One region of the Rhizobium sp. SG741 genome, then DNA from elsewhere that is predicted to be linked to it. Evidence: riboswitches for the same ligand, from Rfam matches in the RefSeq annotation. Region 1 holds a riboswitch; each other region holds the start of a gene.
The links. A riboswitch is a leader RNA that binds a small molecule or an ion and turns the genes downstream of it on or off. The one in region 1 is predicted to bind cobalamin.

Region 1 (3,382 bases):
CCGGCGACTGGCCGAGATCGATCGCCTCGTCGCCGTCACTGATCGTTCCCTTCTGGGCTAGGAGGAGATGCATGACTTTGCCTTAGACCAGCGCTTCGATCGCCTTGCGCACGATCCCTTCGTCCATCTCGTGCAGACCGATGACAACCAGCCGCGTCGCGCGCTCCTCGCCGGGCGCCCAGGTACGGTCGAAATAGTTGTCGATGCGGCTGCCGACGGCCTGTACCTGCAAGCGCATCGGCTTGCCGGGCACATCGACAAAACCCTTGAGACGCAGGATATCATGTTCGGAAATGACGCTCTTCAGCGCTTCGATGAAGGCGTTCGGGTCGGCAATGGGGCCAAGCTCGACGACGAAGCTGTCGAATTCGTCGTGATCATGTGGTGTGCCGTCTTCGTGTTCCAACTCATGGTGCGATTTGCGGTTGGCGATATCACCTTCGGTACCGATGCCGAGGCCGAGCAGAATGGCTGCCGGCACGTCGCCGTTCTTCGCCTCGATGATCGTCGGCTTGCGGACGGTGCGTGACGCGACTTCCGCACGCACGCGGCCAAGGCCGGCGACGTCGATCAGGTCGGTCTTGTTGAGAACGATCAGATCGGCGCAGGTCAGCTGGTCCTCGAACAGTTCCTCGATCGGGCTTTCGTGATCGAGCGAATCGTCCTCGACACGACGGGCTTCGACGGCATCATGATCGTCGGCAAAGCGGCCTGCGGCGACGGCGGCGCTGTCGACCACGGTGATGACGCCATCGACGGTGACATGCGTGCGGATGTCAGGCCAGTTGAAGGCAGCGACCAGCGGCTGCGGCAGCGCCAGACCGGAGGTTTCGATGATGATATGGTCGGGACGCGCGTCACGCTCCAAAAGCTTGGTCATGGTCGGGATGAAATCGTCGGCGACGGTGCAGCAGATGCAGCCATTGGTCAGCTCGATGATGTCGTCCTCGGTGCAGTTCTCCGCGCCGCAGCCCTTGAGCACGTCGCCGTCGACACCCAGATCACCGAACTCGTTGATGATGAGGGCGATCTTCCTGCCGCCGGCATTCTGCAACAGGTTGCGAATCATCGTTGTCTTGCCGGCTCCCAGAAAGCCGGTGATGACGGTGGCGGGAATCTTTGCCTGGTTCATGTGGATCAACCCTTCATTTTCAGCGGCAATCCCGCCGCGATAAAATAGACTTCGGCGCTTGTCGCCGCGATCATCTGGTGCAGCCGGCCGGCATGATCGCGAAATTCACGCGCCATGCGGTTTTCCGGCACGATGCCTAGCCCGACCTCGTTGGAGACGAGCACGAGCCGCGCCTTGGCCTTCGGCAAAAATTCGGTAAGAACAGCAAATTCAGCTGCGATGTTTCGTTCGGCCATCATCAGATTGGTGATCCACAGCGTCAGGCAATCGACGAGAACAGCGCGGCCATCGCCGTCGATCGCCGCCAGCCGGGCGGTCAGGTCGAGCGGCTCCTCGTGCGTCGTCCAGAGATCGCCGCGTTCTTTTCGATGCTGCGCGATACGTTCGCGCATTTCGTCGTCCCAGGCTCGTCCGGTCGCCACATAGTGACGGTCAAGGCCGGTATCCGAGATCAGCGATTCGGCGAACCGGGATTTGCCGGAGCGCGCGCCGCCGAGAACGAAAACAGCGCGGGATTGTGAGGATGGCATGAGCTATTGTCGCCCCCATACGAGGGCACGGAGCCGCGCAACGCGGCTAAGACCGAAAGGGGCGCGCTTACGCGCGAGAAATTCGTTTGGCGCCATGACAACCTCCGTGCTGGCAGCGAGACATGCGTCCCAAGATGGGCCCTGTGCCCGGCACGTATGGCAGGTCTCCTGGCTCGCGGTTAAGGCGCAACGAGGGGGCAGACCGAAACCGGTCGCCCCCGATCGCGCACCAGCGGATCTTTCTCGCCTTCCCGGGAATGCATCATGAAAAGACGGACGATTCGTAGATATCGGAGGCGTCCAGCCCTGGTAGATCATGATGCCACACCAGTGGCTTTTCCGGCTTGAAGTTTCTCCGCCTGTTCGCCCCATGCGAACCATCGGCGGGATAGCTGTCAAACCGGACGAAAGACCCTGACCGCTCTACAGTCGCGGGGTCGGCTGTGATGAGAACGCCCGGATTGGGTCCGCCCCTTCACATTCCCTTTTCATCCCATGCGGCACATCGCCGCTCGGAAACCATTCGTTATGCCGGCAATGATTAGGCTTTCACTTAGTTCAAGTCAATCAAGGACATGGGTGCGACATCGGCTGTCCCAGCCGCGAAATCGCCGCATAATCCCGAGAACACATCACTTTTTTTGCCGTATTTCTTTGATGTTAGGAGTTTATAGAGGCTAAGCCCTTATATTCGAGCAGAAACGTATCGTCCGTCCCCAATGTTGCAGAAATTCCAACCCCGTCGCCTGGGCGTCTTCTCAGCCCTATTCGATCTTGGTCGATTTAGAGCGCTGCTCCGCCGCGGCGAACTAGGACTCGTTTTCGCCGGCGCGCTCGTGGGCATCGCGTCCGGCTGCGCCGTTACGGCCATGAGTTTCGTTTCGCGCAAGCTGCACAGCCTCATCTACGGGATCACGGATTACGAGCGCCTGAGCTCGGCGGCAGTGGCGATCCCGGACAAATCGGTGGTGCTGATAGCCCCGATAGCCGGCGGCATCATTCTTGGTATTCTGCTCTATATTCTTTCACGCACCCGCAAGAAGCCGATGGTCGACCCGATCGAGGCGAATGCGCTGCATGGCGGACGCATGTCCTTGACCGACAGCATCATCGTCGCCGTGCAGAACCTGATCTCGAATGGGTTCGGCGCCTCCGTCGGGCTTGAGGCGGGCTACACGCAGCTTGCCGCCGGCATCGCTTCGAAGTTCGGCTACAAGATGCAGATGCGCCGCGCGGATCTGCGCATGCTCGTGGGCTGCGGTGCTGCCGGCGCCATTGCCGCAGCGTTTAACGCACCGCTGACCGGCGCCTTTTACGCCTTCGAGCTGATCATCGGCACCTATTCCATCCTGACCCTGACGCCCGTCGTCGTCTCGGCCCTGATATCGACGATGATCGCAAGGCTGCTCGCCGGCGACGACTTCGCCATCGATATCGGCCATTTCGGCACAATAGTGCCGGCGGATTACCTTCCGGCTGTTTTGCTCGGCGCTTTTTGCGCCGGCATCGGCATCCTGATCATGCAGGGCGTCGCCTGGGTCGAGGAACTGGCGCGCAAGAGCTCGATTGCGCCGCCTTTCCGCCCGGCGCTCGGCGGCCTGTTTGTCGGCTTGCTGGCTTTGATATCACCCCAGGTTCTATCGGCCGGCCACGGAGCCCTCCATCTCAATCTCTCCACCGATGTAACCTTGTGGGCGCTGGTCAGCCTTTTCGTTTTGAA
Region 2 (3,382 bases), on a different contig from region 1:
CGACGCCTTCCTCGGAGCCGTAGAAGATGCGCTCGCGGGCAAGATAGCCGTGCAGGTTCATCTGGCCGAGGCCGATGGCGTGGCTGTCGTCATTGCCCTTTTCGATCGAAGGCACCGACGAGATATGGCTCATGTCGGAGACTGCCGTCAGCGCGCGGATCGACATTTCGATCGTCTTGCCGAAATCGGGGCTGTCCATCGCGGCTGCGATGTTGAGGGAGCCGAGATTGCAGGAGATGTCCTTGCCCATATGCGTGTAGGAAAGGTCGTCGCTGTATTCGCTCGCTTCGCTCACCTGCAGGATTTCCGAGCAGAGATTGCTCATGGTAATGCGGCCGGCAATGGGGTTGGCGCGGTTCACCGTGTCCTCGAACATGATGTAGGGATAGCCGCTCTCGAACTGGATTTCGGCAATCACCTGGAAGAAGTCGCGCGCCTTGATCTTCTTCTTGCGGATGCGGCTGTCGGCCACCATCTCGCGGTACTTTTCCGTCACCGATATTTCCGTGAAAGGCACGCCATAGACGCGCTCCACGTCATAAGGCGAGAACAGATACATGTCGTCATTGTTCTTCGCGAGCTCGAAGGTGATGTCGGGAATGACGACACCGAGCGACAGCGTCTTGATACGGATCTTCTCGTCGGCATTCTCGCGCTTGGTGTCGAGGAAGCGCATGATATCAGGGTGATGGGCGTTAAGATAAACGGCGCCCGCGCCCTGCCTGGCTCCGAGCTGGTTGGCGTAGGAGAAGGAGTCTTCGAGCAGCTTCATCACCGGGATGATGCCGGAAGACTGGTTCTCGATGTGCTTGATCGGCGCGCCGGCCTCGCGGATGTTGGTGAGCGACAGCGCCACGCCGCCGCCGCGCTTGGAAAGCTGCAGCGCGGAATTGATGGCGCGGCCGATCGATTCCATGTTGTCTTCGACGCGCAGCAGGAAGCAGGAAACCAGCTCGCCGCGCTGCTTCTTGCCTGCGTTGAGGAAAGTCGGCGTCGCCGGCTGGAAGCGGCCGGAAATGATCTCGTCCACCATGTTATGGGCAAGCTGCTCGCTGCCGCGCGCCAGCGCCAAGGCTACCATACAGACGCGGTCCTCATAGCGCTCCAGATAGCGCTTTCCGTCAAAGGTCTTCAGCGTGTAGCTGGTGTAATATTTGAAAGCGCCGAGGAACGTCGGAAAACGGAACTTCTTCGCATAGGCATGATCGAAGAGATCGCGCACGAAGTTGAAGGAATATTGGTCCAGCACCTCCCGCTCGTAGTAACCCTCCGTCACTAGGTAATCGAGCTTCTCCCGCAGGTTGTGGAAGAACACCGTGTTCTGGTTGACATGCTGGAGGAAGTACTGCTTGGCCGCCAAGCGGTCCTTGTCGAGTTGGATACTACCCTGCTCGTCATAGAGGTTCAGCATGGCGTTGAGGGCGTGATAGTCCAACGCCGTTTCCGTGACCTTCGATGGCCGGTCGCTCGCGGGATGAGAAAAAGTGTGAAGCGGTTTTTCGGCGGCGTGCCGCGACAAAGAAGAGCTTAGCGTGTCCAAAATCGTTCCAATCCGTGTCTGACATTCACGACATCCTCTTCCGTGCCCAAAAGCTCGAACCGATAGAGAAACGGCACCTGGCATTTGGTGGAGATGATGTCGCCGGCGATACCAAACGTCGCCCCGAAGTTGCTGTTGCCCGCGGCAATGACCCCGCGGATGTTTGAACGGTTATCCGCATCGTTGAGGAAGCGGATCACCTGCTTGGGCACGGCACCCTTGCCCCCTTCACCACAATAGGTAGGGACAATGAGAACGTAAGGACGGGCCGCTCGAAGCTCTTCACCCGCGCCGAGCGGAATGCGAGCGGCCGGCAAGGCAAGCTTGGCAACGAAGCGATGGGTGTTCTCAGATCTGCTGGAGAAATAGACGATCTCGCCCACCGCCCGGTTCCTCAGGCGAGCGCGCTGATCATGTCGGGACGGAAGCCAGCCCAATGCTGCTCGCCGGCGATAACGACCGGGACCTGACGATAGCCGAGACCCTGCACCAGCTCGTAGGCTTCAGTATCGGTGGACACGTCGACGATGGTGTAATCGATACCCTGGCGGTCGAGGGCGCGTGTGGTCGCGGTGCACTGGACGCAAGCGGGCTTGCTGTAGACGGTAATGCTCATGGATGTCCTCGTATATATGACAGGCGTGCGAGATCGTCCGGGCGTCGGGCGACACCCGTTCGGCAATCTGAAAAATGGCGGCGGGCACAACCGACTGCCGGACGCTTAGGCGGCCGTCAGTCGTGCAGGCAGATAAGGATACTCAAAGACATGGACTTCACACCTCGAAGTAACCTTTGCGGGCCTTTCGGGGAAAGCGACGACAACGGCGACCTGCCGCAAACCATCGCTCGCCATCCGGACACCCCGCCCGTGGACGCTATTGCTCGAGGCAGGTCTCCTGGCTTGCGGGTCGAAGTATTTGCTCTTGCCTTCCCGAGGCATATATTCCTCAGTGGCACATGCAGAACAAATACTCGCCGCTCACAGTTGCGGGGGCAGCTACGGCTTGACGAGCATCATGCTCATCGACCGTATTCCCATCTTAGCCTCCAATCCTTGCGAATCGAAGGAACCTCGAACACTATATATAGTAGACGAGGTTAAATTTGCGTCAACAGGTTCCGTCACCGATCCTTCATTTAAGATGTTGATAAGGCCTGCGGCTAAGTCCCGAAGACGCTTTCGCGGCAAGGACAGAAGATCGGTCATCTTCTCGACCTCGGGAATGTGCGGCGAGTGGATATCAGGAAAGCCGGGGCCGATTGTCGGCGCACCGGACGCCCTCTTAACCCTGAACCGGAGAGATTGCTCCAGGGAGCCCATGCCGGGTGAACATCGAGATATCCATGCGTCAGGCAATGCCAGCGCGGATCCTGGCTTTCCAGGAGATTTCCAGGCGTCGTTTCAGTTCGTAACACAACGCACAGACGGCGAGCGTCGCAACCACGATCGGGATGAAAGACGAGGCGGACATCAACCCAAACTCACGCAACCAGTAGGCAATAACCAACATGACCGTCTGGTGAAGCACGTAGTAGGTCAGCACTGCCCTGTTCAGATAGCGGACAACGGCGTTCTCCGAATTCAGCCAGATCTTTGCGTATCCGAGAATTGCGACGATCGCACACCATTGGAACGTGCCGGCAAGCACCCTTCCCGAAAATGCCTGCCACATGTCAGGCTCGCCGGCAGGCAGGCCCGGAAAGAGCATCGTCAGAAGCACCGCACAACCCAGCGCAAGGATCAGGGCGGGTTTTCGCGCGTCGACGACCGCCTCCCAGTATTCGCTGCGCATGGCCATCACGACACCGAGCAGAAATGACATCAGATAGATACTATGGCTG
Region 3 (3,382 bases), on a different contig from region 1:
CCGGGCTGCGCGAGCAATTGACGAAGGTGATGTCCGACAACGGCGCCGTGTCGGCCATGTAGCGGGTCATGGCCATCATCGGGGTCACGCCGGACCCGGCTGACACGAAGAGATATTTCTCGCCGGGATGGCGGATATGGCTGAAATCGCCGAGGGGACCGAAAGCCTTGATGCGCATGCCGGGCTTGAGGTTCTCGAACATCCAGCGCGTGCCGATGCTGTCCTTCTGCGCCTTGACGGTCACGGCGACCGAAAAGGGCCGCGACGGTGTCGACGACAGCGTATAGGTGCGCATGACCGGCTCGGGCGCCGTCGGCAGCTCCAGCGTCACGAACTGGCCCGGCAGGTAACGGAACCAGTTGTCCTTGTCGGACCCGAATGTGAAGGTCATCACATCGGGCGCTTCCGGCGTGACCGAGAGGCATTCGAGCAGATGCTGCCTGTCGCTCCAGGGCTGCATCTGGTCGAGATGTCGATGACGGAGGGAGACGGTCATGTTCATGCTCAGGCAACCGCCGACAGCTTGGCCTGATCGCCCTGCAGCCGGTTGATCATGAAATTCGAGTACCACTCGACGAACTGCATGACGCCGCCTTCATGGATTTCCGAATAGGGACCGGGCTCGTAAGCAGGCGAGCGGATGCCGAAGGCATTTTCCTCGACGATGCGGCGGTCCTGATCGTTGGTCTCAGTCCAGACGTGAGTAAGCTCTTCGAGATCATAATCGACGCCTTCGACCGCATCCTTGTGCACCAGCCATTTGGTGGTGACGGCGGTTTCCTCGGCGTTGAGCGGAAGGACGCGGAAGGAAATCGCGTGATCGCCGAGCATGTGGTTCCAGGTCGTCGGGTAATGGAACAGCAGCATCGTACCGATGTTGTTGATCGTCACATCGGGCGAGAGCGGCCGCTTGACGGCATTCTGGCCGGACATGGTGTAGCTTTCGGCCCCTTCGATCAGCGGCATGCGTGCGGTGCGGAACTGTCCGTCCGGCGAGATCTTGAATTCGCTCGGCAGGCCGGCAGCTTCACAGCGCTTCCAATGAGCTGTGATCACGGGATCGCTCATTGCCCCCTGCACGCCGCTCACCGTCGGCGCTTCCGAAAAAGTGCGGCAGAGTTCGGGATGGTTGGCAGCGCAATGATAGCACTCGCGGTTGTTTTCCCAGACGAGCTTCCAGTTGCCCTTCTCGATGATGGTGCTCTGGAAGGCGACCTTGGCCTCGCTGAGGCGATGAGGGGCTATGTAGGGCTCGATCGTGGCGCGAACCGGCGCGAAGTCCGGCGCATTCTGCGCAAGGCAGATGAAGATATAGCCGCCGACGCTTTCGCAGTGAACCGATTTCAGCGAGTACTGGCTCTTGTCGAAATCCTCGGCCATCTGGCGGGCGAAGAGCAGCGAGCCGTCCAGCTCGTAGGTCCACTGGTGATAGGGGCAGACGAGCTTTGCCGACGAGCCGCGCTCGGTCGTGCAGACCCGCGAGCCGCGATGACGACAGCTATTGTGGAAGGCACGGATGACCTGATCGCGACCGCGAACGATGACGACGGGATAATCGCCGATCTGGACGGTGAAATAATTGCCCGCGCGAGGCACTTCGCAATCATGGCCGATGAACAGCCAATCCCGATAATAGATCATTTCCATATCGAGCTTGAAGTAATCCGGGTCGGTATAGAAGGGCTGCTCCAGGCTGAAACCCTCACGGCGATTCTTCAATTGCCGCAGAACATTGCTGCTGATATCCATTTGCCTATCCTTGCGCAGTACCAAGAAACGGGCGAAGGACATGCACGGCCGGTGGGAACGGCCCAAAGCAATGTCCCGACCGCCCGCCGCGGTCAGTAAACCATATGTGCCCAAGGCTGGTTTCCGGGCTCTGGAGCGGCCCTGTCGCCAGGACCCCATGGCACCTTCCCAGGTCGACCCGACCCAGTGGCTTTATCCGCCATGCCTTACTCCACCACCGTTGCGGGGGCAGCGCCGGATTTTGACCGGCTTCCCAATTCTCCGCCTCCCTAGCAGACGGCACCTTGAGATTGATGACATCATAGCTCTCGGCCCCTTCAGCCGCTGCGCTACAATGCGACATCGGCTTCGAAATTGGCGACAGACGAAACGAGACGCCCGGACGGTTGCGCATAGCGGCAATAAAGGAAGACAATTCAATCTCTTATGCATCGCCGTGGGATGCAGGAATAGTGATCCTCCCACCTCTCGCGAGCGACGCTTTATTCTGAATGCGACAGGTCCGCCGATGGCAGGCGATCAAAGGCGCGCGTGCGCCTGCGAAAGCGCCTGCAGCGCCGCCACCGCACGGCCGGCATCAACGGCCGGAACGAAGATATGATCGTGATAGTAGGCGGCGACGACATTGGCGCTGATACCCTCATTTCCCAAGGCCGTGGCAAAGGCTGCGGTCAGGCCGACCGCCTCCAGCGAGGAATGGATATCGAGCGTGATCATCCGCATGGCGGGAGCCGTCGGAAGCCCTGCCTGCCGCGCTGCTTCCAGAGGAAGGATCAACGTCACTCCCTCCCTTTCCCGAAAGAGCCCGATCGGCTCCAGGTGAATATGATCGGCGAGCGCCGAAGCCGGCACGCTGCAATAGACGAACTCGCCCTCGGCAAGATTCGGCTTCATGTCCGCCAGCAGCAGCTTGAGATCGGTAATGCCGGGCATGATTCTGATCCTTTTCAACGATCCGCAAGCAAGAGCGCGCGCTTCAGCCCGGCTCAAGCTAGACGATCTATCATTCGGCATCCAGACCTCGATGGCGAGCCGGCATGGCAAAACTCAGATATTTCGATGCCAAGAAACCCGCCAACCCGGAGCCGGTGCCGCCGGCGGCGGGGTATACGGAATTTCTCCGCACCGGCCGCATCAATCGCGACAAGACGCATTGGCTCGCCGAGGAGCGACGTTACCTCACGTTCGAGGAAGTGGCCGAACGCACGGCGAGCAAGCTGCGGAACGCCGGCGAGACAACCCATGGCCGTCTCAACAGCTTTCACCAGTCGATCCGCTTTCCGAAACTGATCTTCCATCACACCCTGCGGGATACGCCGCATCTCGGCTATTGCCACGTCACCGCGGCGCGAACGCAATTCGCGAAATATGAGGAGGTAAGCTGGGCCTTCTACATCGCCAATTTCTTTGCTCGCCTCGGCCAGAACGACAATTTCTTCGAAGACATCAGCCTGAAATATTCGCGAATGTATTTCGCCGTCGCCGTCCATCCGGACAAGGAAGCGTCGGAAAAGAAGCTGACGATCAATCGCGACATCCGGGGCAACGGAGTGCTCTTCCACACCCATGATCCGCAGACCGCCATCCGCAACGTCCTGCTGCTCGGCGCCCGCAACGAGCAGCTTCGCGACAT
Region 4 (3,382 bases), on a different contig from region 1:
GTCCCCAGCAGCCGGTTGGCAACGGCCTTGGCTGTGGTGGCCAGCGGAATGGAAATCTCGCCGATCGACACGGCAAGGCTGATCATGAGCGCCAGAAGCACGATTGCGGCGATGGTGAGCGCCAATAGCGCCCACCGCTTCTGCCGTCTTGCGATCCCGCGCATCTATTGCGCCAGGCCGAAGGACTTGATGCCCTTGGCCAGGGTCTCGATGCCGTCGATGGTCCGGATGGTGGGATTCATCGACTGCGCGTCCATCATCACGAAGTGCTTGTTCTTGACCGCATCGAGCTGGCTCGTGACCGGGTCCTTCTCGAGGAAATCGAGTTTGACCTTGGGATCGTCGGCCGCGTAGCGTCGGCGATCCATCGTCGCGATGACGACCACGGCCGGATTGGCCTGCGCGATCGTCTCCCATCCCACAAGCGGCCATTCCTCCTCCGTCGTGACGACGTTCCTGGCGCCGAGTGTCTTGAGGATATAGGCCGGCGCACTGTTCTTGCCGGCGATGAAGGCATCGCCGTTGACTTCCTTGCTCGAGAACCAGAACACGATCGGCAGGTTCTTGGCCTGTGCGCCGGCAATTGAAGCCACTGCTTCCGCCTGACGCTTCTTGAGGTCAGCGATCAGCGCATCGCCGCGATCCTTGACGTCGAAAATCCGCGCGAGTTCATCGATCTCCTGATAGATCAGGTCCATCGTGAAGAGTTCCTTGCGCACGCCGTCACCGCCGTCGGCATTGACCTTGGCAACGCAGTCGGTCGGCGCGATGTAGGTGTTGATGCCAAGCCCGGAGAACTGCTCGCGCTTGCCGACCGAACCTTGCGGACCGACATGCCATTCGAATTCGGCGGCAACGAGGTCCGGTTCCTTGCCGACAACCGCTTCGAAACTCGGGTCATTATCGGCAAGACGCGGGATCTTGCCGTTGGCTTCGGCATATTGTGGCAGAACAGGCCCGACCCAGACGGCCGTTCCGACGATCTTGTCGGCAAGGCCGAGCGACAGCAGGATCTCGGTCATGCCTTGACCGATGGACAGGATCCGAGCTGGAGCCTTTTTAAAGGTGACCTGCTGGCCGCAATTGCTGATGGTGAGGGGATACTGGGTCGCTGCAAAACCGGGAGCTGCGAAGCCGGCAAGGCCGAGCGCAAATGTAATGGTCGTCAGAAAATGGCGCATGAAAGATCTCGATAGGGATGAAAAACTGAGTGACGTCAGCGCAACAGCGCTCAGGCACACCGCAGCCGGTTGCGGAAATCCCAATCAAGAACGAAGAGTGCCGGGTAATATCGAAGGCTCAGGTCAATCATTCTCTGTCCCTTTCCGGGCATCCCCGCCCGGCTGATTGGATCGTGATTGACGGCAGGTCTCCTGGCTCGCGGATGTCTGACAATCATCTGCCTTCCCGCGCCGTTTCCGCGCAGTGGCATGGTCCGAAGACCCTGGGAGATGACCAGCAAGCTGGTCGCTCCGGGATGACCGCAATCCGCTTACAGTTGCGGGGGCAGCCACGGTCTAGGTCCCCTTTGGGTCGCCCTCACCGTGTTCCCTATTAATCCCCGTAGAGTCTTCCTTGGGGAACCGTCGCATCCAGTTATGTCGGACGACCGCTCGCCGTCAAGCACATCCATCGACAAAAGCCGCGCAATGTTTCTTCTCTTCTCCACCTCGACGACGAGTTGCTCGACATTGAAGAACACACTCGTCTCGTTGTATGAGAATGAAATGGATGCGTTCACATCCGGCGAAGTTCATTTATCGATCTGCATAATGGAATTCATATCTAAAACGCCCTGCGGGCCAATATATCGACATTATCACTGCTCACCAGACGGCGTGAGCCTAACCAAAATGATGGATGAAAATGCAACAGGGGACGTTTCCGGTCGAGCTGGCTGAATTGGCAGCGGCGTTACAGGCAAAGTCGGGAATCTTCAAAGCCGATCAGGAGGCTTTGGCGCTCAGAGAAGAGGTCGAAAGCGCAGCAAGAATTTTCATATTTGACCACGAGACGCAGGCTGAGACTTTTACGAAGGCGTATGGAATTAAAAACGCTCTCAAATGCTGCCTGGCTTTGCTCTCCGCGAATATCGAACCGGTGAAATACGAAAACGTGCGCGACCTAGGCTGCGGCTCGGGCGTCTTCGGATTGACGTTCGCATTTCTCGCTACGAACCCGAGGCTGCACCTGACCTTCGTCGATCAATCGCCCCTACACTTGAACATCGCGCAAACGGTGCTGACGGATTCCGGTTGCGCCGGCAATTTCAGCTTTCTCAACCAGACCCTGCCTCCCGATTTGCCGTCGAATTCGGAGCTGGACCTCATATCCTATTGGTTTTGCGAAAACGGCCACGTGGCGAGCGATGCCAGTTTGATCGATCGCCTGATCGGTCGCGAAGCGATCATTGTAGACTACGAAAAGGTCATCTCGGGCATCGTCGACCATCTTCCAGAGCACCTTGTTGTAAAAGACCGCTGGTCGGTGGAATCGGACGTGCCCTTGCATATGAGGGACATCGTGGGAGATGAGAGCGTGAGGAGTTACGGGATCCACATCGTCAGGGCTTGATCCCATCACCGGGCATTTCGATGCATAGGCAGGCTATTCGGATCAGTCGATCGAAACAAATCCGGCGTCTCGCAATATCTCCTGCCCCTGTCGCGACAGCTTCCTTTCCTGTCCCTTTGCCGGAACAGCGGCGCGAAAGCGGTTTCCTCCCACTGACCGCTGCCGAGTTTCGCCGAACGAACCGCGATGCCGCAGAGCGCTTCGAGCTGGACGGCGATGTTGAGGGTCTGGTGCTGCAGGATGATGACGCGGTTCACGACATCCGGAATATGCACCTGACGGTCGATCTGATCGGTCACCACACGGTCAGCTCAGGCGGGCGTCGAGAACACTATGCTGCCGAGTTCAATAGCGATTTTCCCGACAGGGATCGGGCGGTGGAGTCTGATTATGGGATTCTCCTGGAAGAGGTCCAACCACTGGCATTATATTTTTCCGGATACAATGGTATCGCTCAGGCTCGAATATCGAGTTGATGGAGAGGCAATCCGGTCAGGCATCCGTGCGCGGTGAAATTGAATCATCATCCAAAGTCGAGTTAGAGGCGCCCATCGGGATTGATGGCTGTTCGAGGCTCGACTATATACCAAGCATGGCTTTGGAATATTACCTCGCTGGCTCGACTGACACGGAAGCGGAGAAGCGCCAGGGGCGGCCCGCATCCGAGCGGATTCTCACGCTTTTGAAGATGCGCGGTTCGCAAACCTCATCGGCGCTCGGCGCTGCTCTTGGAACAACCGGGGAGAATGCGCGCCAGCAGCTTGTCAAGCTGGCAGCGGATGGCCTCGTCGAGGCTCGTTCTCAAGCC

Region 2: another riboswitch for cobalamin. It lies ahead of nrdH (glutaredoxin-like protein NrdH); the one in region 1 lies ahead of cobU (bifunctional adenosylcobinamide kinase/adenosylcobinamide-phosphate guanylyltransferase).
Region 3: another riboswitch for cobalamin. It lies ahead of FHT29_RS18915 (aromatic ring-hydroxylating dioxygenase subunit alpha); the one in region 1 lies ahead of cobU (bifunctional adenosylcobinamide kinase/adenosylcobinamide-phosphate guanylyltransferase).
Region 4: another riboswitch for cobalamin. It lies ahead of FHT29_RS28715 (ABC transporter substrate-binding protein); the one in region 1 lies ahead of cobU (bifunctional adenosylcobinamide kinase/adenosylcobinamide-phosphate guanylyltransferase).

What each region holds. Positions count from the first base shown of each region.
Region 1 covers NZ_JAAZQP010000027.1:27,792-31,173, forward strand. Annotated here, with positions in the region: gene cobN (cobaltochelatase subunit CobN) at 1-73, opposite strand, end outside; gene cobW (cobalamin biosynthesis protein CobW) at 83-1,132, opposite strand; gene cobU (bifunctional adenosylcobinamide kinase/adenosylcobinamide-phosphate guanylyltransferase) at 1,138-1,662, opposite strand; cobalamin riboswitch at 1,803-2,201, opposite strand; partial or broken gene FHT29_RS33740 (chloride channel protein) at 2,382-3,382, shown strand, end outside.
Region 2 covers NZ_JAAZQP010000017.1:9,879-13,260, reverse strand. Annotated here, with positions in the region: gene nrdE (class 1b ribonucleoside-diphosphate reductase subunit alpha) at 1-1,540, opposite strand, end outside; gene nrdI (class Ib ribonucleoside-diphosphate reductase assembly flavoprotein NrdI) at 1,528-1,923, opposite strand; gene nrdH (glutaredoxin-like protein NrdH) at 1,935-2,156, opposite strand; cobalamin riboswitch at 2,409-2,630, opposite strand; gene FHT29_RS30340 (acyltransferase family protein) at 2,890-3,382, opposite strand, start outside.
Region 3 covers NZ_JAAZQP010000007.1:102,451-105,832, reverse strand. Annotated here, with positions in the region: gene FHT29_RS18920 (hybrid-cluster NAD(P)-dependent oxidoreductase) at 1-502, opposite strand, end outside; gene FHT29_RS18915 (aromatic ring-hydroxylating dioxygenase subunit alpha) at 505-1,749, opposite strand; cobalamin riboswitch at 1,846-2,051, opposite strand; gene FHT29_RS18910 (ACT domain-containing protein) at 2,269-2,682, opposite strand; gene FHT29_RS18905 (DUF6656 family protein) at 2,787-3,382, shown strand, end outside.
Region 4 covers NZ_JAAZQP010000014.1:157,997-161,378, reverse strand. Annotated here, with positions in the region: gene FHT29_RS28720 (iron chelate uptake ABC transporter family permease subunit) at 1-164, opposite strand, end outside; gene FHT29_RS28715 (ABC transporter substrate-binding protein) at 165-1,181, opposite strand; cobalamin riboswitch at 1,346-1,603, opposite strand; gene FHT29_RS28710 (methyltransferase) at 1,867-2,574, shown strand; gene FHT29_RS35000 (hypothetical protein) at 2,595-3,050, shown strand; gene FHT29_RS28700 (metalloregulator ArsR/SmtB family transcription factor) at 3,263-3,382, shown strand, end outside.